DNA from 4 places in the Tatumella citrea genome. Region 3 is predicted to be linked to each of the others. Evidence: predicted binding sites of a transcription regulator. Region 3 holds the regulator's gene; each other region holds the start of a gene.
What was found. The regulator Fur, encoded in region 3, represses iron uptake genes when iron is present. The targets are predictions, from matches to a motif close to ATAATAATGAGAACNACTATCAA.
Positions count from the first base shown of each region.

Region 1: the regulator Fur is predicted to act here: its motif matches at 3,090-3,112, upstream of bfd (bacterioferritin-associated ferredoxin).
Region 2: the regulator Fur is predicted to act here: its motif matches at 2,321-2,343, upstream of A7K98_RS02420 (TonB-dependent receptor domain-containing protein).
Region 4: the regulator Fur is predicted to act here: its motif matches at 3,372-3,394, upstream of A7K98_RS01180 (isochorismate synthase).

Region 1 covers NZ_CP015579.1:99,258-104,669, reverse strand. Annotated here, with positions in the region: gene rplD (50S ribosomal protein L4) at 1-155, opposite strand, end outside; gene rplC (50S ribosomal protein L3) at 166-792, opposite strand; gene rpsJ (30S ribosomal protein S10) at 824-1,135, opposite strand; partial or broken gene A7K98_RS21695 (prepilin peptidase) at 1,515-1,739, shown strand; gene A7K98_RS00550 (prepilin peptidase) at 1,758-2,288, shown strand; gene bfr (bacterioferritin) at 2,266-2,748, opposite strand; gene bfd (bacterioferritin-associated ferredoxin) at 2,847-3,041, opposite strand; gene tuf (elongation factor Tu) at 3,205-4,389, opposite strand; gene fusA (elongation factor G) at 4,457-5,412, opposite strand, start outside.
Region 2 covers NZ_CP015579.1:488,371-493,782, forward strand. Annotated here, with positions in the region: gene A7K98_RS02410 (glycoside hydrolase family 68 protein) at 1-1,187, opposite strand, end outside; gene A7K98_RS02415 (ogr/Delta-like zinc finger family protein) at 1,477-1,671, shown strand; gene A7K98_RS02420 (TonB-dependent receptor domain-containing protein) at 2,464-4,815, shown strand; gene A7K98_RS02425 (hemin-degrading factor) at 4,880-5,412, shown strand, end outside.
Region 3 covers NZ_CP015579.1:1,290,390-1,295,801, forward strand. Annotated here, with positions in the region: gene A7K98_RS06180 (family 20 glycosylhydrolase) at 1-1,682, shown strand, start outside; gene fur (ferric iron uptake transcriptional regulator) at 1,818-2,264, opposite strand; gene fldA (flavodoxin FldA) at 2,597-3,127, opposite strand; gene ybfE (LexA regulated protein) at 3,261-3,536, opposite strand; gene ybfF (esterase) at 3,682-4,464, opposite strand; gene seqA (replication initiation negative regulator SeqA) at 4,705-5,250, shown strand; gene pgm (phosphoglucomutase (alpha-D-glucose-1,6-bisphosphate-dependent)) at 5,280-5,412, shown strand, end outside.
Region 4 covers NZ_CP015579.1:214,048-219,459, reverse strand. Annotated here, with positions in the region: gene A7K98_RS01200 (ATP-binding cassette domain-containing protein) at 1-222, opposite strand, end outside; gene fepG (iron-enterobactin ABC transporter permease) at 219-1,202, opposite strand; gene fepD (Fe(3+)-siderophore ABC transporter permease) at 1,202-2,224, opposite strand; gene fepB (Fe2+-enterobactin ABC transporter substrate-binding protein) at 2,297-3,223, opposite strand; gene A7K98_RS01180 (isochorismate synthase) at 3,421-4,611, shown strand; gene A7K98_RS01175 ((2,3-dihydroxybenzoyl)adenylate synthase) at 4,618-5,412, shown strand, end outside.

The sequences.
Region 1 (5,412 bases), 1.2 Mb from region 3:
ACTTCTGCGCGAGTCTTCTGCGCGCGGCTACCCTGACGGGCGCCTGCTGCATAAGCAACAACAACCTGGTGAACCAGCGCTTCGTTGAAATCACGACCGAAGGTAGTTTCGGAAACAGTCAGCGCGCTCTGCGCGTCTTTCAATACTAATTCCATTGCTATCCCCTTACGCCTTCACAGCTGGTTTAACAATCAGGTCGCTTCCGGTTGCACCGGGAACTGCACCTTTAACCAGCAGCAGGTTGCGCTCGGCATCAACGCGAACGACTTCCAGGCTCTGAACGGTGACACGTTCGTTACCCAGCTGACCTGCCATTTTCTTGCCTTTGAACACTTTGCCCGGAGTCTGGTTCTGACCGATAGAACCCGGTACGCGGTGTGACAAGGAGTTACCGTGTGTCGCGTCCTGGGTACGGAAGTTCCAGCGCTTAACGGTACCTGCGAAACCTTTACCTTTAGAGGTGCCAGTTACGTCTACTTTTTTAACTTCAGCGAAGATATCAACACTGATGCTCTGGCCAACGGTAAATTCTTCACCTTCGGTGCGGAATTCCCACAGACCACGGCCAGCTTCTACGCCAGCTTTAGCAAAATGACCTGCTTCAGGCTTACCAACACGGCTTGCTTTTTTAGCACCGGTGGTGACCTGAATAGCCTGGTAACCATCGCTCTCCAGGCCTTTGACCTGAGTAACGCGGTTTGCTTCAACTTCGATTACGGTTACAGGAATTGAAACGCCATCTTCTGTGAAGATACGAGTCATTCCGACTTTCTTACCGACTAATCCAATCATTGTATCAACCTCTTAATCGCTCGAAACCTGATTAGCCCAGGCTGATCTGCACATCAACACCGGCAGCCAGATCCAGACGCATCAGAGCATCAACGGTCTTTTCAGTTGGCTCAACGATGTCAACCAGACGTTTGTGAGTGCGAATTTCGTACTGATCGCGCGCATCTTTGTTAACGTGCGGAGAAATCAGAACGGTAAAGCGCTCTTTACGAGTCGGCAGCGGGATTGGACCACGAACCTGCGCACCAGTGCGCTTGGCAGTCTCAACGATTTCCGCGGTTGATTGATCGATCAGACGATGATCAAACGCTTTAAGACGGATACGGATTCTTTGGTTCTGCATGAGACCAGAGCTCCAAACATTTTATAAACAAAAATAATTACTCCTCACACCCATTACGATTGATGGGGGAGTGTAATCGTTCAGCATATAACTCCCCAATCGGGAGTATTGTCAGGTAACGCAAATCGCGTACCTGCGATTCTGCTCGAATCGCGCCGCTAATTTCAGCAAGCCCGCGCATTATACGTATATTTGACCGTATAGCAAGGGCTGATGCGTTTTTGAACAGCATAAATGTGATGATTTCCGGGAGTTTAATGCAATGCGTGGTGCCCGGAGTAATAAGATGCGTTAAGTTCCGGGAAAGAATCACAAGGGATTATTAATAGAACGAATTATTTGAGAAGCTGAGTGGACACTACTCAACGGATAAGTTTTTATGCCACTCATTGTATTTGTCTTCGGCACTCTGCTTGGCAGTTTCCTTTGTCTGGCCGGAGACCGCTACTGTCCCCGCAACTCTTTTTTTGCCAGATGCCAGCAATTTTGTCGCCCGCCTTCTCACTGTCTTACATGCCACCATCTTCTGCGTTGGTATGATCTACTCCCTCTGCTAAGTTTTATCTGGCTAAAGGGACGTTGTCGTTATTGCCGGCAACGGATTACGCTTAAACTACTGATTATGGAAGCTGGTTGCGGATCAGTCTGCCTGCTGCTCTACTGGTTACACCCTGACCCTATACAACTTACCGCAGTAATTTTTTTCTCTTCATTATTATTTCTGCTCGCAACCATCGATATGAGACTGCTACTGCTTCCGGATGAACTGGTGTTTGCTTTGTTGTGGTCCGGACTACTACTAGGTGATTATTTTTCGCTGGCTGATACACAGACTCGTATCTTAGGGGCTTGCTCTGGCTATCTCGCACTATTTTTTCTCAACGCCCTGTATTGCGCCTGGAGAAAAACCGAGGGAATAGGTGGAGGTGATATGAAATTGTTAGCTGCTATCGGAGCATGGTGTGGATGGCAAATATTGCCCTCCGTAGTTGTCATAGCTGCAGTACTGACCTTATTTGTTTTATGCTGTCAAAGGAGAATCATTGCGGGTCTACAGGAAAATATCCCGCTTCCGTTTGGATGCTATCTGGCGGTTGCGGGATGGATATGTTTTGTTTTAAACAATTTAGTTAACTATCCGCCTGCTCTTTAATTTGCGTCTGAATGTAATTCTGGATCCCTACCCTGCCTATCAGTTCGAGTTCGGTTTCCAGCCAGTCAATGTGGTGTTCCTCATCAGCAAGAATTTCTATAAGAAGATCACGGGTAACATAATCGTGAACCTTATCCGCATGAGATATTGCTTCACGCAGGTCAACTGCACCTTCCAGTTCAAGAGTGAGATCTGATCGCAGCATCTCTTCCACATCTTCACCAATACGCAGTTTCCCGAGATCCTGAAGATTTGGCAGCCCCTCAAGAAACAAAATACGCTCGATATATTTATCAGCATGTTTCATTTCATCGATTGACTCATGATACTCAATATCATTGAGTCGCATCAGGCCCCAGTTCTTAAACATTCGGGCATGCAAAAAATACTGGTTAATTGCAACCAGTTCATTTCCAAGCAGTTTATTTAAATGAATTATTACTTTTTTATCGCCTTTCATAGTACATCCTCCGTTTCCAGTTACTAACAGAGTAGTTGGCGGTGGAGGGAAGTCAAAAAAGCAGCAATTTTCAGGCAGGCAATTTACTTATAGCTGGATCAGGCAGACTGAAGGAAGATAACCATTGATTCCCGTTCATGCTCTAATATTTCTCTGGCTGAACGCACACATTTACCACACTGAGTGCCCACAGGAACGATACGTTGCAACTCTTTAAATGATGCAGGCTGGTGTTGGCGAACTGCGGCACGGATAGCCTTATCACTCACAGCATTGCAAAGACAAACATACATATCGCGGTCCTGAATTCATCATCGTACAGATTTCATACACAATACTAAATGAGAATTGTTAGCGTTACAATAATTATTTGTATTTGATCGCTTTGCTGCTGTTTCTAAAAATAAAAAAGGGCGCCGAAGCGCCCTTTTCCTGATGGTTCTAAACTATCGACAATTAAGCGATAACTTTAGCAACAACACCAGCACCTACAGTACGACCACCTTCACGGATTGCGAAACGCAGACCGTCATCCATCGCGATTGGGTGGATCAGGGTAACAACCATTTTGATGTTGTCACCAGGCATTACCATCTCAACGCCTTCTGGCAGTTCGATGGTTCCGGTCACGTCAGTTGTACGGAAGTAGAACTGTGGACGGTAGCCTTTGAAGAACGGAGTATGACGGCCGCCTTCGTCTTTAGACAGAATATAAACTTCTGACTCGAACTTGGTGTGTGGCTTGATTGAACCTGGTTTTGCCAGGACCTGACCACGTTCGATTTCTTCGCGTTTGATACCACGCAGCAGAACACCAACGTTCTCACCCGCCTGACCCTGGTCAAGCAGTTTACGGAACATTTCAACACCGGTACAGGTTGATTTCGCAGTATCTTTGATACCTACGATTTCAACTTCTTCACCAACTTTGATGATTCCGCGCTCTACACGACCTGTAACAACAGTACCACGGCCAGAGATTGAGAATACGTCTTCGATTGGCAGCAGGAATGGCAGGTCAATCGCACGCTGTGGTTCCGGGATGTAAGAATCCAGGAATCCAGCCAGTTCAACAACTTTAGCTTCCCACTCTGCGTCGCCTTCCAGTGCTTTCAGCGCTGAACCACGAACGATTGGAGTGTCGTCGCCTGGGAAATCGTACTGTGACAGCAGGTCACGGACTTCCATTTCTACCAGCTCCAGCAGCTCTTCATCATCAACCATGTCACACTTGTTCAGGAACACGATGATGTAAGGAACGCCAACCTGGCGGCCCAGCAGGATGTGCTCACGGGTCTGAGGCATAGGGCCGTCAGTAGCAGCAACAACCAGGATAGCGCCGTCCATCTGAGCAGCACCGGTGATCATGTTTTTAACGTAGTCGGCGTGGCCCGGGCAGTCAACGTGTGCATAGTGACGGCTTGGGGTTTCGTATTCTACGTGTGAAGTATTGATGGTAATACCACGAGCTTTTTCTTCTGGTGCGTTATCGATCTGGTCGAATGCACGAGCAGCACCGCCGTAGGTTTTAGCCAGTACGGTAGTGATTGCAGCAGTCAGAGTGGTTTTACCGTGGTCAACGTGGCCGATAGTACCGACGTTAACGTGTGGTTTGTTACGTTGAAATTGCTCTTTCGCCATGGCGATATTCCTTACGTTATGCCTTCATCATCCGATGAAGGCATCTGTTCAAAATTAAACCGTAGTCTTATTTACTACGAGCTTCAATAACGGCCTGCGCTACGTTGTTCGGCGCATCATCATACTTCAGGAACTCCATGGAGTAAGAAGCACGACCTTTGGTCAGAGAACGCAACTGAGTTGCGTAACCGAACATTTCAGACAGTGGTACTTCTGCATGAATTTCAACGCCAGTTGCGTTGGATTCCTGCCCTTTCAGCATACCACGACGTCTGCTCAGGTCACCGATGACGTCACCAGTATTCTCTTCAGGCGTTTCAACTTCAACCTTCATGATAGGCTCAAGCAGAACCGGAGTTGCTTTCTTAAAGCCATCTTTAAAGGCGATAGAAGCAGCCAGTTTAAACGCCAGCTCAGAGGAGTCAACGTCATGGTATGAACCAAAGTGCAGACGAACACCCAGATCAACTACCGGATAACCCGCCAGTGGACCTGATTTCAGCTGCTCCTGGATACCTTTGTCTACCGCAGGGATGTATTCTGTTGGAATTACACCACCTTTGATATCGTTGACAAACTCGTAGCCCGTTGGGTTAGAACCTGGTTCCAGTGGGTACATGTCGATAACAACATGACCATACTGACCACGACCACCAGACTGTTTGGCGTGTTTACCTTCGATATCGGTAACTTTAGAGCGGATAGCTTCACGGTAAGCAACCTGTGGTTTACCCACGTTCGCTTCAACGTTGAATTCACGCTTCATACGGTCAACGATGATATCGAGGTGTAATTCACCCATACCAGCGATGATAGTCTGGTTAGATTCTTCGTCAGTCCACACACGGAATGACGGGTCTTCTTTAGCCAGACGGCCCAGAGCCAGACCCATTTTTTCCTGGTCAGCTTTGGTTTTTGGTTCAACGGCGATAGAGATTACCGGCTCAGGGAATTCCATACGTTCCAGGATGATTGGAGCGCTTGGATCACACAGAGTATCACCAGTAATAACGTCTTTCAGAC
Region 2 (5,412 bases), 800 kb from region 3:
AAGGTTTGCTGGCCTTTTATTTTTATTTTTACCGTAGGAGCTTCTGTTCCGCCAATACGATAACTTCCGTCCGTTTGTGGAATACTATCGATAAATGAGGTCACCAGACCATTCGGCATCACGCAATGCGAATAGGTTTGATAGGGCTGAGAAGAAGGATTACCCAGAACCAGTCCTGAGCCATTTAATGGCTGATAAGGTCCAAATAATGAATCACTCACAAAACCGTATACCCCATCGGGGCCGGATACGCCATCCCCATAGGTATATTGATGGCTGATAGTAAACAGATAATATTTTCCGTCTTTAAAAACAAAATGAGGCCGTTCAGTTTGGTCATTTACACCGACTGCAGTAATCAGCGGTGGCAATAATTGCCAGTCATTGCCTTGTTTATCTTTCGCCACAGCAAAACCAATACATCCGGTCTGATAGCGGGAGCCACCGACATCATCATAACCCGGAGGAACATCACCCATATCGTCGCTGGTAATAACATGAGAACCACGCTCTCCGGCAACGTTACCCTCAAATACCATATACAGATTACCGTCATTTGGATCGATAAACGGGCTTGGGTCACGGAAACCCCAGTAAGCATTTTGTTGTTCGGTCTGGTAGTAAACTCCGTCTGCGGAAAACAGTTCTGTAACCTTATCAAATCCGGATAAGCTTACCCCCTCGCTGTCAGCAGAAATTGAGCCTTTCACTTTGACAATGGTGGCTCCCGGGGTGACACAGGTATAATAAAGTTCAATATCTCCCTGTTCATTCAGCAGGATAGGTGTGCCTGCCCATTCACGGGATGTGGGTGAAACCCCTTCCGCCATGACCCGTCCGCCATAAATCCAGCTCTTACTGTCTTTTGCATACCAGTAGCAGATCCGTGCCCGGCTGTGACGGTTGGTCCAGTCACTGTCGATATCATAATGACCTTGTGCATCGGTATAGACTTCCGGCTGACGTTCAGCTGTCAGGGTAAAAATAACTGACCAGCCATTTATTGCAATAATATTACCGTCATATTTCTTCAACGGCATAGTATCCCAGATAAAAAGATCATCACTCATCACCGGGAAATCAGTACTGACCAGTGGCTGGGTTGTTGTGGGATCATCTGCTCTGACTTTCAGCGCATCAGCACGGCTCCAGGCAGTTGTTTTCACTTTATCGATTAAGTTTTTCATTTTAAACCTCCGTCATTGAATGAGGTTTAATAAAAGCATGCTAAAAAAAATAATAAAAACGGAATTTATTTTGTAATAAGCCACACAACAATATCACTTTTAAAAAATGATTGTTGTGTCGTAAGTGACAGACCAGAGATTGTTGGATTTGTCGGATAGCATCAATAAGTATCTACAGCCAGATAAAAAGAAGATAGAATCTTTTATTTATTTTCACCCATTAAAGCCGTAATTGATCAATTATACCTCTGTTTGTTTTAAAATTATTCAGTGAATATAGGTGGTACTTATGATGCGTTGCCCGATTTGTAACAAGCCAGCTCACACTCGTACAAGCCGTTACTTAACCGATACAACCAAAGAAGCATACTATCAATGCCAGGATATCACCTGCTCCTGCACCTTTAAAACCATAGAAAGCCTGGAAAGAATTATTTGTGCTCCAGTGACAAAAAAGGAGCAACGGACAATGGTTGCTATGTAGGACTATTCTTATAATAATTTTAATTTTGAACTTTTAATCCATCCTGTAATAGTAGGTGATTGTCCGGAAAAAGGAGGGTGTGAATTCTTTTTCCGGTTTATATGATGGTATAAATATTTATCGGAAGATAATAATGTGAGAATGGAGTCTTTAGTATAGAAAATGATCACTGTTGTTGTTGGTAATAATATTAAATTCCTGGTTGTTGTTTTTTTGTTAACGCTGTGGGTTGTTTCATTGTAACTCTTTCTATATATTTTTTGGTTATCTGTTACTGAAAGTCTCCTGGTGACACAGGGAATCACCGGATATCTTTATCTCCGGGATAATAGCCAGATATTCGCCAAATGTTTTTTTATTGTTTCTACAGTGTTAATTTATGTCATGAGGAAGGCATGTCTTACCATTCCGGAATAGGGTTGAAAATGGCATATTCAGCTTTGTCATTTCATAATCTTCACTGATATTTTTCTGTACCGATCAGGGATGGGATTTTGTATCAGGAGCCTTGTGGACTGGTTATGCTAATCTGCCGTCGTGGATAGTGAACTTAAAGGGTGGCGGATTTTCTGAAATCTTCCCTGAGGTTTGTTTTACCTACCGCGACAGTCAGTAACTGTAAAAGTTCTGTAGGTCATGCCATTTGGTATTGATAACTATTATCATAATGATATAGATTATCATTACTGCTGGTGATCGACGATCACATCACAACACCAGTAATTATAAAAACCTTCGTTTGCGTTTACCTGTGGCAAACGGCATTTTTGGCATGCCTGGATACTTACAACCATGTATAAATTTCTGACTCAGGGTAAGATTAAACCCGCCTTATTTAAGGCCACAGCGGTAGCGATTTCTGTTCATGCTGCCTGCACTTTCGCAGCAACTACCAGCACTACAGCGGCTGACAATGATTCTGAACAGCAAATCACTGTCAGAGCCACCGCGCCTCACGTTAATGCCAGCAACCGTAAAACGGTTACAGCGGCAGAAATGCAGAAACTGGGCGTCACCGATTTTGGTTCTCTGATGCGCTACCAGACACTGATCAGTGCTACCGGCGCCAGCGGTGGTTCAGGAAACGGTAAAAGCGGCTTTGACCGCGGTGGTTACACCGGATACAACATTCGTGGTCTGGAAAGTAACCGTGTCGGTATTGATATTGATGGCGTGGAAATACCGTCTGCGACCAGCCGTGGTTATGTCGGCCGCACCGGAGTTAACACTTTCGGTATCGGGCGTGACTATATCGACCCGTATCTGTTTGGTCTGATGAATATCGATGCCGGTGCTACCGCAGTATCACAACCCAATACCTCGATCGGTGGTGCGGTTTCATTCAAGACTAAATCACCGGATGATTATCTGCATCCGGGCAAAACCAGCTACTTTGGCTATCAGTCAGATTACGATTCTTCAAATCGTGGCTGGCATAATGGTATTACTGCCGCGGCAGGGGATGAAGAACTACGCGGGATTTTTGTCTATAGCCACCGTGATGGCCAGCAGACCCGTAATAACAGCGGTACAGTCTCTGCTTACCCGGCGAACTGGCACTCTAACGCCTTTTTGGGCAGTGTTATCTGGCAGCCGAACGATGAACATAAGCTGACCGGAACGTTCAGTTACTACGATAAAACCAACCATACCCATTACGATACCTGGAACTCAGGTGGTAGTGCGGTTATTGGCACCAGTCATCAGTCCAGTGAGACCCGTCGTTTATCCGGTAATCTGCAGGATATTTATACGCCGGAAAATGACTGGATTGACTCTCTGACCACCAATCTCTACTGGCAGAAAACTCAGGCTCGCGATAATACCCTGGCACCTTACGATACCGGAGTCATTGGTCGTACTTATTCCGATTACGATACCAATAATATTGGTTTCTCCACCGAACTGCGTAAGACGATAGGCCGCCATGAACTGAGCGGTGGTCTGAATGCGGATCTGGGTAACACCAAACGCCCGTTCGACCAGGACCCGGCACCTCTGGTCTACTACTCGGTAATGCAGCCACAGGCTAACAGTACCACCACCAAACTGGGTGGATTTGTTCAGGATAAAATCAACTTCGATCTGCAGGGACACAATTTTGCGATTGTCCCGGGAGTTCGTGTTGCCTATGAGAAAACCAAGCCAAAAGATCTCGAAACTCTGGCGGCCGGTAGCTCTGTTCTGACTACTGATGAATTAGAAACTCTGTACGGCACAGGAACCAGTGATACCGAAGTGCTGCCATCTCTGCGCTTCCAGTACAATCTGACCCCCGGACTGTTGACCTATGTTCAGTACAGTCGTGGGGCGGAATTCCCTGAAGCCAGTCAGCTATACGGTTCATGGAACCTGGGTTCCAGCTATGCGGGTAGCCAGCAATATGCGCTGATTGGTAACCCTGCTCTGAAAACCGAAACCAGTAATAACTTTGAATGGGGATTGAACGGTGAAGTGACTCCGGGTATCACCCTGAGCAGTTCTGTGTTCTATAACGAGTATAAAAACTTTATTGCTTATACCCGTTATACCCGCAGTGGTTCACCTTCGATGTTCACTAACGTGCCGTCGAATATCTACACCATCTACCAGGCGGAAAACCGTGATAAAGCCTTTATCTATGGTGGTGAAATCAGTACTAAATTTAGTATTGGTCACTGGATTGAGCAGGCAGAAGGTCTGAGTGCGACTCTGGCATGGGGCTATGCCAAAGGGGAGTCTAAGTCTTCACTTACCGGCGACAGCTATACCGCACTGGATAGCGTGGCGCCAATGAAAGCTGTGGTTGGTGTGGCATGGGATGACCCTACCGGCCTGTGGGGAACCGCAGTGACTGCGACCTTTGTTAAAGGCAAGCAGGCGCAGGAAACCACCCGTGATACGACGACCAGTGGTACAGTGACCTCAGAAGAAAGCCCGTATATGCGTATTCCGGGCTATGGTTTAGTGGATGCTACTGCTTACTGGCGAGTGACGAAGAATGTCAAACTGAGCGGTGGGGTGTATAACATTACTAACCGTAAATACATCGATTACCTCAGCAGCCGTGATCTGGAAACCTCGACCGCCCAGGATCGCAACGATGTTTCGTTAGCTTATATGCCGGGTCGTACTTACCAGGTCGGACTGAATGTCGATTTCTGATAATTGATCAACTGCCCTGCCATAACGGCAGGGCTCTCAGGGAAATGAGGACGCTGGAGAATTTATGAGCACACATTATCAGCAGTACCTGGAATTAAAAGAGCAGCATCCCGGCACTTATGCCCGCGATCTGGCTGCACTGATGGGCATCACTGAAGCAGAATTGCTGCTGGCCAGAACGGCAGACGACGCACAGCAGCTGCGTGCTGACTTCCCGGCATTGCTGGAAGCGCTGAAAGCGGTAGGTGAGACCAAAAATATTACCCGTAACGAATATGCAGTCCATGAACAGGTCGGAACCTACGACAACCTGCACATCGGTCCGCATGCCGGGTTGGTGCTTAACCCGCGCCATCTGGATCTGCGTTTCTTCCTGTCAAAATGGCACAGTGCATTTTATCTGCAGGAACAGAGTGCCCGGGGTGAACGTAAAAGCATCCAAATCTTTGATGACCAGGGTAACGCAGTACTGAAAATTTATACCACCGATAATACCGACCAGCAGGCATGGCAACAGCTGATTGCTGAGTTTGTGGTGGAAGAGCCTGCAGCGTTAACACTAAACCCTGTCGCTGCCCCTGAATTTTCCCGACAGAT
Region 3 (5,412 bases):
TCAATGTCCTGCATTTGCATCTCAGTGATGATGAAGGATGGCGAATTGAGATACCGGGGTTACCCGGGCTCACTCAGGTTGGAGGGCAACGTTGCCATGACCTGAGCGAAACCCACTGTCTGCTACCCCAGTTGGGTTCCGGTCCGGACAACACGACCTCCGGCAGCGGCTATTTCACTCGTCAGGACTATATCGATATAGTGAAGTATGCGGCTGTCAGACAGATTCTTATCATGCCGGAAATTGATATACCTGCGCATGCCAGAGCAGCGGTCATTTCAATGGAGGCGAGATATAAAAAACTGATGTCGGAAGGCAGACCATTACAGGCAATGGAGTATCGCTTACAGGATGAGGGTGATAATTCTCAGGTCACCACCGTGCAGTTTTATGACAGGACCAGTTTTGTGAATCCTTGCCTGCCTTCAACCTTACGCTTCACTGAGAAGGTGATGTCGGAAATTATTCAAATGCATCGGGAGGCCGGGCAACCCCTGACCCGCTGGCATTTTGGCGGAGATGAAGCCAAAAATATCTATCTGGGGGCGGGCTATACTGATGTTGCACACCCTGAAGCAGGTAAAGGTCAGCGAAACCTCAGTCGTCAGGACCAACCCTGGGCGAAATCTGCCCGATGTGCATCGTTGGTGAAAAGCGGGCAGGTGACGAGTTTAAAGGCATTGCCTGGCTGGTTTGCTTTGCAGGTCAGTGAAATAGCGCAAAAACAAGGTCTGGAAGGGATTCAGGCCTGGCAGGACGGTCTGAAAGAGAATCGTGATAACCAACAGTTCGCCACTCCGGCTAATGCCCTGAACTTCTGGGATACTCTGTACTGGGGCGGAGCTGAATCAGTAAATGACTGGGCAGATAAAGGCTATCAGGTGATAGTTTCTAACCCGGATTATCTGTATCTGGATATGCCTTATGAAGTGAACGGCGCGGAACCTGGTTATTACTGGGCGACAAGATATAGTGATGAGCAGAAAATTTTCGGTTTTACCCCGGATAATTTGCCACAGAATGCCGAAATTTCGACAGATCGTGACGGGCAGGTATTCGCCGCCACATCAGAAGGTCACTGGCCCGGGGCTTATGGAATGTCAGCACAGGTCTGGAGTGAAGTCGTCCGTTCCGATCAGGATATGGAATACCGGTTATATCCGAGGTTATTTTCTGTTGCTGAACGTGCATGGCATAAAGCTGACTGGGAACTGGATTATCAGCAGGGCAGGCGATTTGAGAAGGGCGTAACACATCATGTCGATCTGCGACGATTGAATAGTGACTGGCAGAGATTTGCGAATCTGTTGGGTCAGTCAGTGCTTGCGCGGCTTGATGCCAGCGGTATTGCATACAGAATTCCGGTGCCGGGAGCGGAAATTCGTTCGGGTTGTTTGCTGGCAAATACATCTCTGCCAGGAATCAACGTGGAATTTTCTACTAATGGAGGCCGGCAATGGTTGCGTTATAATTCGCAGCAGGTGCCGGCGGTGAATGGTGATTTACTCGTCCGATCAGTCAGTCCGGATGGGAAACGCTTTAGCCGGAATGTGCCGTTGACCATGACAGATAACGACCAATGCTGTTTTCAGCAATGCCGTACATCAGCAACCAAACGTTGGTTACTCTCGTTTAAACGTTTTTATCATCGCTGGAGTAACAGCTGGCACAGCGAAAAGTAAGCTGGCCCGGGGGACTCTTTAATACCGAAACAGATAACAAAAAACCCGCAACGAAGTGCGGGTTTATCAGGTACAGGCTGTATTGCGGGTAGAAAATAGTCCCTTCATCGCCTGAATAATCAAAACGGATTCTGATTATTTATCGTTATGCAGTGACTCATCTTCGCGGCAATCGCCTTCGGTACAATGGCCGTACAGATACAGGCTGTGGTTCGTCAGCTTAATACCAAACCGTGAAGCGATTTCACGCTGGCGTTGTTCAATCGACTCATCACTGAACTCAATCACTTTACCGCAATCGAGGCAAATTAAATGGTCATGATGCTGTTGTTGAGTCAATTCAAAAACTGACTTACCGCCTTCGAAGTTATGGCGCGTTACAATGCCCGCGTCATCAAACTGGTTAAGCACACGATATACAGTGGCCAGGCCAATTTCTTCACCCATATCAATCAGGCGTTTGTACAAGTCTTCCGCACTGACGTGGTGGCATTCTGGTTCCTGAAGCACTTCCAGAATTTTCAGTCTCGGAAGCGTCACTTTCAGACCAGCCTTCTTCAATGCGGAGTTGTTGTCAGTCATGCAGTTTGTGTCCTGTTACTTTTGAAAAATGACTTTGGCAAGAAGCCCTGAAGTTTGGTAATGACCTTATAATTTTTAGTTCATTATAGAACTGATGCACCAAAATTGAAACTACAGCCCTTAAAACACCCCGGGTGAAATGCTCACCAGGCAAGTAACTGGCAGAGAAAACAGACAGTTCGTTGCTTTCTGTCCGGTTCAGTCTGTATACACTGAACAGATGAAAGATTCGTGTCCGTGCTGAAGAAATTAATGCGGGAACTACTGGTCATCTTAGTCATTCCCGCAGGTGCCTGAAGCTAACAGTACCACAATTCTGATGAAAAACCCTATTAAGCGTCGAGGATTTCTTTCAGTTGTAGCTCTTCTGCCACCTGGTTAACCCACTGACTAACACGTTGGCTGGTTAATTCCGGCTGGCGATCTTCATCAACGGCCAGTCCCAGGAAATGACTGTCATCAGCCAGACCTTTAGAGGCTTCGAAGTGGTAACCGGCGGTTGGCCAGTGGCCGACAATAACTGCACCGTTCGGCTCAATAATGTCGCGGATTGTGCCCAGAGCGTCACAGAAATATTCCGCATAATCTTCCTGGTCACCACAACCAAACAACGCTACCAGCTTACCGTTAAAATCAATTTCTTCCAGGGTAGGAAAGAAATCATCCCAGTCACACTGTGCTTCTCCATAGTACCAGGTTGGGATACCCAGCAGCAGAATATCGAAAGCTTCCAAATCTTCTTTGGTACTTTTAGCGATGTCGTGCACTTCAGCAACGTCTTTACCCAATTGTTTTTGGATCATTTTTGCGATGTTTTCTGTGTTGCCGGTATCGCTGCCAAAAAAGATGCCTACGATTGCCATGTGGGGATAACCTCTTGAATCTTTAGTTCAGATAATTGTAATTTCAGTACAGATATGCAGATGATAGCAGACCTGAGTAGTGTGAGAAACTTGTAAACCGGCCAGTTTTGTTCCTGAGTGCGGTTGTCCCGGGCTAGCCCTGTTTTAGTTGCGCCAGAATGATTTGTTCTATGAGCTCACTTCGACTCAGGTTTTGTTCTGCCGCCAGAGAATTCAGAGCATCGACAATGTCACTGCTCATTTTAAGTTCAACCCGCTGCAATCCACGGACTTTATCTCGTTTCAGCTGATTGCGTTTATTTATCCGCAGTTGCTCATCCCGCGAAAGCAGGCTGGTTTTGGGACGTCCCGGCCGGCGTTCGTTGGCGAACAAATCGAGCGTGGTACGATCCGTATTTTCTTTTGCCATGATTTTTGAAACTGACACCTGCGTTATATCAGATACACGCAGCAAAGTGATGAATGAATACAGTTATCATGTTAAAAGCACACGATAAAAATTTAGCGCGCAATCATACTCCAGTGCGATGAATGACGCCAATACTTATACAGCATCACTCCGGAGTTTTCGCATTCAGTGACAGGAAACGTTGTACTGCGCTGATGACTGCCTGCGGTTTTTCTGCGTGAACCCAGTGTCCAGCACCCGCAACGATATATGCTTTTGCATGAGGAAACTGTGCCAGTAATTCAGCACGATAACAGTTATCCAGGTAGGGTGAGGAGCCACCGGCAATAAACAAGGCAGGGCCAGGCCAGGCAGGGCAGGTCTCCCAGCCAGTGATAGCGGCATAATTATCCCAGAGAACCGGGACGTTAAATAACCATTCCCCCTGATGGAAGGATTTCAGCAGAAAACTGATCACCATTTCATCATTGAGAATAGGGCGCATTAATTCTGCCGCCGATTCTCTGCGTGTAACGGCAGCATCTGTCACTGCCCGCAGTGCGGCAAAAATATCATCATGTCGCCTGGCCTGATAATCCACCGGAGCGATGTCGATCATTATCAGCCGACGCACCCGCTGTGGCGCGAGAGCGGCCAGTGCCATCGCAATTTTACCACCCATTGAGTGGCCTATTACATCCACCTGTTCCAGCTGGTGGTGATCAAGCGTATCCACCATATCCCGGGCCATCGCGGCATAACTCATTTCCGTGGAACGTGGGGAGTGGCCGTGATTTCTGACATCCACCTGTAACACCCGGGTATGGGATTTCAGGCTACGAGCCAGGACTCCCAGATTGTCCAGACTGCCGAACAGGCCATGAATCAGCAGGGTCGGGGATGATTCTTCATCAATTTGTTCAGTTTGCAGACGGCTGTTTAAAATCATGGCAAAGTTCTTACAGTGGAAAGGCTTGCTTAGGGTATCATGGTTTAATCTTTCAGGAACTCAGCGGCAAATCTTTAGGGCATTTTCTGACTTTTAACGGAATCGCTATTCAGCGCTACCGGCTGGTCTGAGTTTAATTTTATAATCAACAGGTAAAATACCGCGCACAGAATCCCCGGAAATTTCCGGTATACTGATGTTTACAGGATTTTTACCTCAGTCATAACAGTACGGAAAAAGATGAAAACGATTGAAGTAGACGATGACCTTTATCGCTATATTGCCAGCCATACACGTCATATTGGCGAAAGTGCCTCTGATATTCTGCGCAGAATGCTGAAAGTTTCTGAGCAGGCGGTTTCTGGCTCCGATCAGGGCAAAGCGGAAAAGGATGAAGCACCTGCACTGGCTGCTGTGCGCAGTGATGTTCGTCCGCAGGATCGGGTCCGTACAGTACGTGAACTGCTGTTATCCGATGAATATGCAGAGCAGAAGCGTGCGGTTAACCGGTTTATGATGGTGTTGTCAACACTTTACCGACTGGAACCGCAGGAGTTTCAGCTGGCAACCACCACCATGCAGGGGCGTACCCGGGTCTATTTTGCCGGTGATGAACAAACACTGTTACAGAATGGTACTCACACCAAGCCAAAACATATTCCGGGAACTCCGTATTGGGTTATTACTAATACCAACACCGGACGTAAGTGCAGCATGATTGAACATATTATGCAGTCAATGAAGTTCCCTCAGGAACTCGCTGATAAAGTTTGCGGTACTATCTAATCCGAACATAAGCGTTAGGGAGAAATGCCATGGCCAATCACCCAAGAGCAGGGCAACCTGCTCAGCAGAGTGACCTGATTAATGTTGCACAACTTACATCACAATATTATGTGCTGAAACCGGATACAGCTAACAGTGAGCATGCTGTTAAGTTTGGTACTT
Region 4 (5,412 bases), 1.1 Mb from region 3:
ATAGCTGCTAATCGCCTCACCATCCAACACCACCTGCCCTTCCAGCGGGGTGAGTAAACGACTTAGCGTGCGCAGCAGAGTAGATTTCCCGCAGGCATTCGGGCCAATAATTACTGTCAATTCTCCCTGCGGAATTTCCACAGACAAATCCCGGGCAATGATTTTCTTATCATAACCGAGAGTCAGATGGTTCCCCAGCAAGGGTGATTGTTTGTCGGTCATTTGCGGCGGGCCTCTCTGACCAGTAAGCTCATTAAGTACAACCCGCCCAGACTGACCGTGACGACACCGACCGGCAGCTGATACGGAACAAAAACATGGGTGGCAATGTAGTCTGCCGCCAGTAGCAGGGCAGCACCACTGAATGCACTAACGATTAGTTGATAGCGTCCATGACGACACAGGCGGCTGGCAATTTGTGGTGCGACCAGCGCGACAAACGACACCGGGCCTATCAACGCAGTTGAGACAGCCGTCAGTACCACACCTACCAGCATCAATAACATACGGCTACGCTCTACCGGAATACCTAAGGCAGCGGCCATATCATCGCCCATTTCCAGCAAACGCATACACTTTGCCAGCAACGCAGTGGCAACCGTTGCCAGCAGTAAAATCAGAGCTACCGGTGGCAGGCTGTTCCAGCTGATACCGTTTAGTGAACCGGCACTCCATAATCCGGCGGACAATGCGGTATCCAGTGAAGCCGTTGTGATAAGCCAGCTGTTAAGAGACATCAGCAACGCGCGAATACCAATCCCGACGATGATCAACCTGAAGGTTGCTACCCCATGACGCCAGGAAAAAAGATACACCAGTGCTGCAGTCACCAAACCTCCTGCCAGTGCGGCCAGTGCTAATATCGCAGGCTGACCTGGCAGAAATACCATCGCCAACAATACCGCCGAAAATGCCCCTGTATTAAATCCCAGGACATCTGGACTACCCAATGGGTTTCGCAGTAATGACTGGAAAATGGCACCACTAAGTGCCAGTGCAGCGCCGGTAATCAGTGCGGCCACAACTCTCGGAAGCCGCCAGTCGACAACCACCATAGTAATGCCCCGGGGCGCGTCCCCTTTCAGTACCTGCCACAGTTGGTCGCTGCTGACCGGTAAAGTGCCCCGGGTCAGCGACATAAAACTGAGTATCAGCAGTACCAACAGCAAAGCGGCCAATACTGTCAGGTTACGGGACTTCATCAGACACCTCCCTGAGACTGACGACGTATCAGTAAAATCAGCACCGGCGCACCAATTAACGCGGTGACGATGGAAACCCGCAGTTCTCCCACCGCCAGAAAGCGGCCGGTAATATCAGCGGCCAGAAGCAAACAGGGAGTGAGCAGCAAGGTGACCGGCAATAACCGCCGGTGATCAGCACCGGTCAGGAAACGTCCCAGATGTGGCGCCATCAGGCCGACAAATGCTATTGGCCCGGTCAGAGCTGTTGCGGAACCAGCCAGCAGTGCTACCGCCAGCAGCCCCATAATCTGGGTGCGTAAGACACGGGTACCGAGCGTTACTGCAAGATCCCCCCCCATACTCAGATTATTCAGTGATTTACTCAGCAGCAGCGACAGCAATGCTGCAAGGATAATTGCCGGAGAGATCACCGCCAGCGAAGTAAACTGACGAATATCCAGCGATCCGCTGAGCCAGAACCGCAAATGGTCATAAATTTCAGGGTTCATTAGTGACAGGCCGTTAGTCATGCCCTCCAGCACTGCGGCCAGGGCAACTCCGGCCAAAGTAAGTCGCACCGGGTTTACCCGCCCTCCGGCAGCAGCACCGGTCAGCGCTACGATCAATAAGGCAAGGATCGCCCCGCTGAAAGCAAATCCGAGCCAGGCCAGAGGGGTATCAGCGCCAGTCAGGGCAATGCCCAGAACAATAGCGAAGGATGCACCGGAATTGACCCCGAGAATGCCAGGGTCAGCCAGCGGATTACGGGTGAGCGTCTGCATTAACGCACCGGCCAGCCCGAGAGAGATACCTGCTGCAATCCCAGCCAGTGTTCTGGGCAGCCGGGCAAAGCGGATAATGGTACAGTCCTGAGACAAACAGTGCTCAGGGGAAAACAGTGACTGCCAGGTCTCCGTGACCGGAATCATTTTTGATCCTGCAATCAGGCTCAGTACGGTTAACAGAATAAATAACAGCAACAGCAAGATCAGCAAATACGGTTGACGCATAACCTTCGGAACCTTCAACGAACTGGAAATGCCACCCTTGCAAAGAAATTAAGCGGCCACTGGCCAGAGAAAACGGTACTGTTGTACCGCTTTCTCTCACACTCAATGCGCGAACTGATGCTGCAGGGTAGTCAGCAGATGGCTGGCACTATAATAATCCAGACGGAAATTGTCACTGCCCATTGCGTAGACTTGCTTGTTACGGACAGCATCCGTTTGTGAAAGGAACTGATCATTCAGGACCTGAGGCACAGTAGTGTCAGTACTGGCAAATAGCAGCCAGCTTTTACCTGCCAGCCCGGCAGCCAGATTTTCACCGGACAACTGAATGATATCCTTACGGTGCCCCATGCTGAAATTACCGGTGACAGACGCAGGTGGGGTTGCGAGAGTAAAGCCCAGTTGCTCCAGTAATTTGCCCTGAGCAGACTCACTGGTCCACAGATTCACTTCACGACCACCGCCATTCCAGACCATTGCTGAAACTGGTTGCGGAGGAAGATGCAGTTCTGATTTCAGCGCTTTTTCACGCTGATCAAACTCTGCAACTTTCTGAGCAGCCTGTGCCTCATGGCCTGTCGCCTTGCCCAGTTCAGTGACTAATTGCTGCCAGCTCTTATCATCGTAGTTCACCACCAGCACCGGAGCGATTGCCGATAACTGACTGACCAGTTTAATTGCACTGTCATTTCCGGTGGCGCTGACCAGAATCAAATCCGGAGCTTCACTGGCAATACTTTCAGCATTAGGCTCGCCAATATACAGACGCTTCACCTGCCGTTGTTTCGCAATATCTCCCCACTGGCGGAAGAAGCCCTGGGAATCAGTAAAACGACTGTTCGGCGCGGTCGCACCGCTGCCAATCACAGGAGCATCAATCGCCAGTAATGATCCGGTCAACGTCACACTGGTCGAGACAATGCGCTTAGGCTCATGTTGTAAAGTGATGGTGCCGTTTTCACCTTGAATCTGCCGCGGCCACCCTTCCATGGCACTGATTTGCATACTTAAAGGCAGCAAAAACACCATCAACAACCATTTATAACCTGAGTGTACTGTTTTCATGTTTTTTTCCCGGAATTTCCAGTTGAGACTTTTCGCATAAACTGCGGATTTTTACCTGCAAAGGACGATTTCGTTGACACATTACACGGATCCGGTTAGGTTACACGAAACAATACAAATGATAATCATTATTAGACATTTTATCATTTCAGGATGCAACTATGCTAGAAAAGGAACAGGCTGAAAATCCCTGCTTTAGGGAATTTCCCTCCTTAAAAGGCCGTTTTCTGTTTACGTCAGGCTGGCGAAGCCTGATTACTGATGGCTGTTTTCAACGTCTTACTCTGCCATTGTCCGGTGTAAGCCCTCAGCTTTCTGCCAGCGCGGAAAGTCTTGAAACTGCATTCCGCCATGCTCGTGCCTCCGGTATTTCACGGCCGGTTGTTGTCGGTGCAATTCCGTTTGATACCCGTCAACCGTCAGAATTATTTATTCCGGAAAGCTGCGAGTTTTTCGACCGCCGGCATCTGACTGCTGTCGCAACCGCGCCGCTGGCTTCTCCGGCAGAACAGACATTGCATGTCCGCCAGGTACCGGAAAAAGCCGTATTTACCTCAATGGTTGCCCGTGCAGTAGATGCGATGAAACGTGGTGAACTGGATAAAGTAGTATTATCACGCCTGCTGAACATTCACAGTCCTGAGTCTATGGACCTGCAGACACTAATGTCACAGATTGTGCAGCAAAATCCGGATAACTATCATTTCCACGTTCCGTTATCTTCCGGAGCGACACTGCTGGGTGCAAGCCCGGAATTATTACTGAGAAAACAGGCAGATCATTTTTATTCCTGCCCACTGGCCGGTTCGGCCAGGCGTGACAGTGATCCGCAACTGGATCAACAATCCGGCCAGGCGCTGATGAATTCCACCAAAGACCGCCATGAGCACCGGCTGGTGACTGACGCCATGCGCGATACTCTGCAACCGGTCAGTGAGACTTTATCGGTCCCTGAAGTGCCTGAACTGGTCACGACCGGAACGCTATGGCATCTGGCAACATCTATACAGGGCACCGTTAAGCACGGTCATACAAGTGCTTTGTCACTGGCCGCCTTGTTGCACCCGACACCAGCTCTGAGTGGTTTCCCACACCCGCAGGCACTCTCCTTAATACGCCAGTTGGAACCTTTTGATCGCCACCTGTTTGGCGGCATGGTGGGATGGTGCGATGACCAGGGGAATGGCGAATGGGCCGTCACAATACGTTGTGCCACCGTTGATAAGCAGGATATCACCCTGTTCGCCGGAGCCGGTATTGTCCCGGCATCAGATCCGGAATCCGAATGGCTGGAAACCGGCGTGAAACTTACAACAATGCTGAAAGCTTTCGGGCTTGATCAATCAAGGTAATTTCCCATGACTATCCCTTATACCCGCTGGCCGGATGATCTGGCGAGCCGCTACCGTACCAAAGGGTACTGGCTGGACCTGCCCTTAAGTGATATTGCCGACCGTCAGAAAGACAACGACGCTGTTGCCATTATCGATGACGAGTCACAAGTCAGCTACCGGCAGATGGCTTTAGCCAGTTCCCGTCTGGCCGCCAAACTTCAGCAAGCCGGACTGAAAAAAGGCGATACCGCGCTGGTTCAGCTTGGTAATAACAACGAGTTTTACCTGGTTTTTTTCGCTCTTCTTAAACTGGGTGTCGCCCCGGTAAATGCACTGTTCAGCCATCAGCGTACCGAGCTATTTTCTTATGCGGAGCAGATTAAACCGGCACTACTGATTGCTGATCGCCAGCATAGCCTGTTTGCCGATAACCAGTTTCTTGAACAATTCAGACAGCAGATCCCTTCTCTGACGACAGTACTGATGCATCATGCTGTTGATGGTGACCACAGCCTGGCTGAATGGCTGGCTACACCGGCAGAAGACTTTGTGGCCGACCCCAGCGCTGCAGATGAAGTGGCCTTCTTTCAACTTTCCGGTGGTAGTACTGGCACCCCGAAACTAATCCCACGGACGCATAACGATTACTATTACAGTATTCGTGCCAGTAATAATATTTGCGGTGTTGACGCAGATACCCGTTACCTGTGTGCCCTGCCGGTTGCCCATAACTACCCAATGAGCTCTCCGGGTTGCCTGGGTATTTTCTATGCCGGCGGTCTGGTCGTCATGGCCGCGGACCCCAGTGCGACACAATGT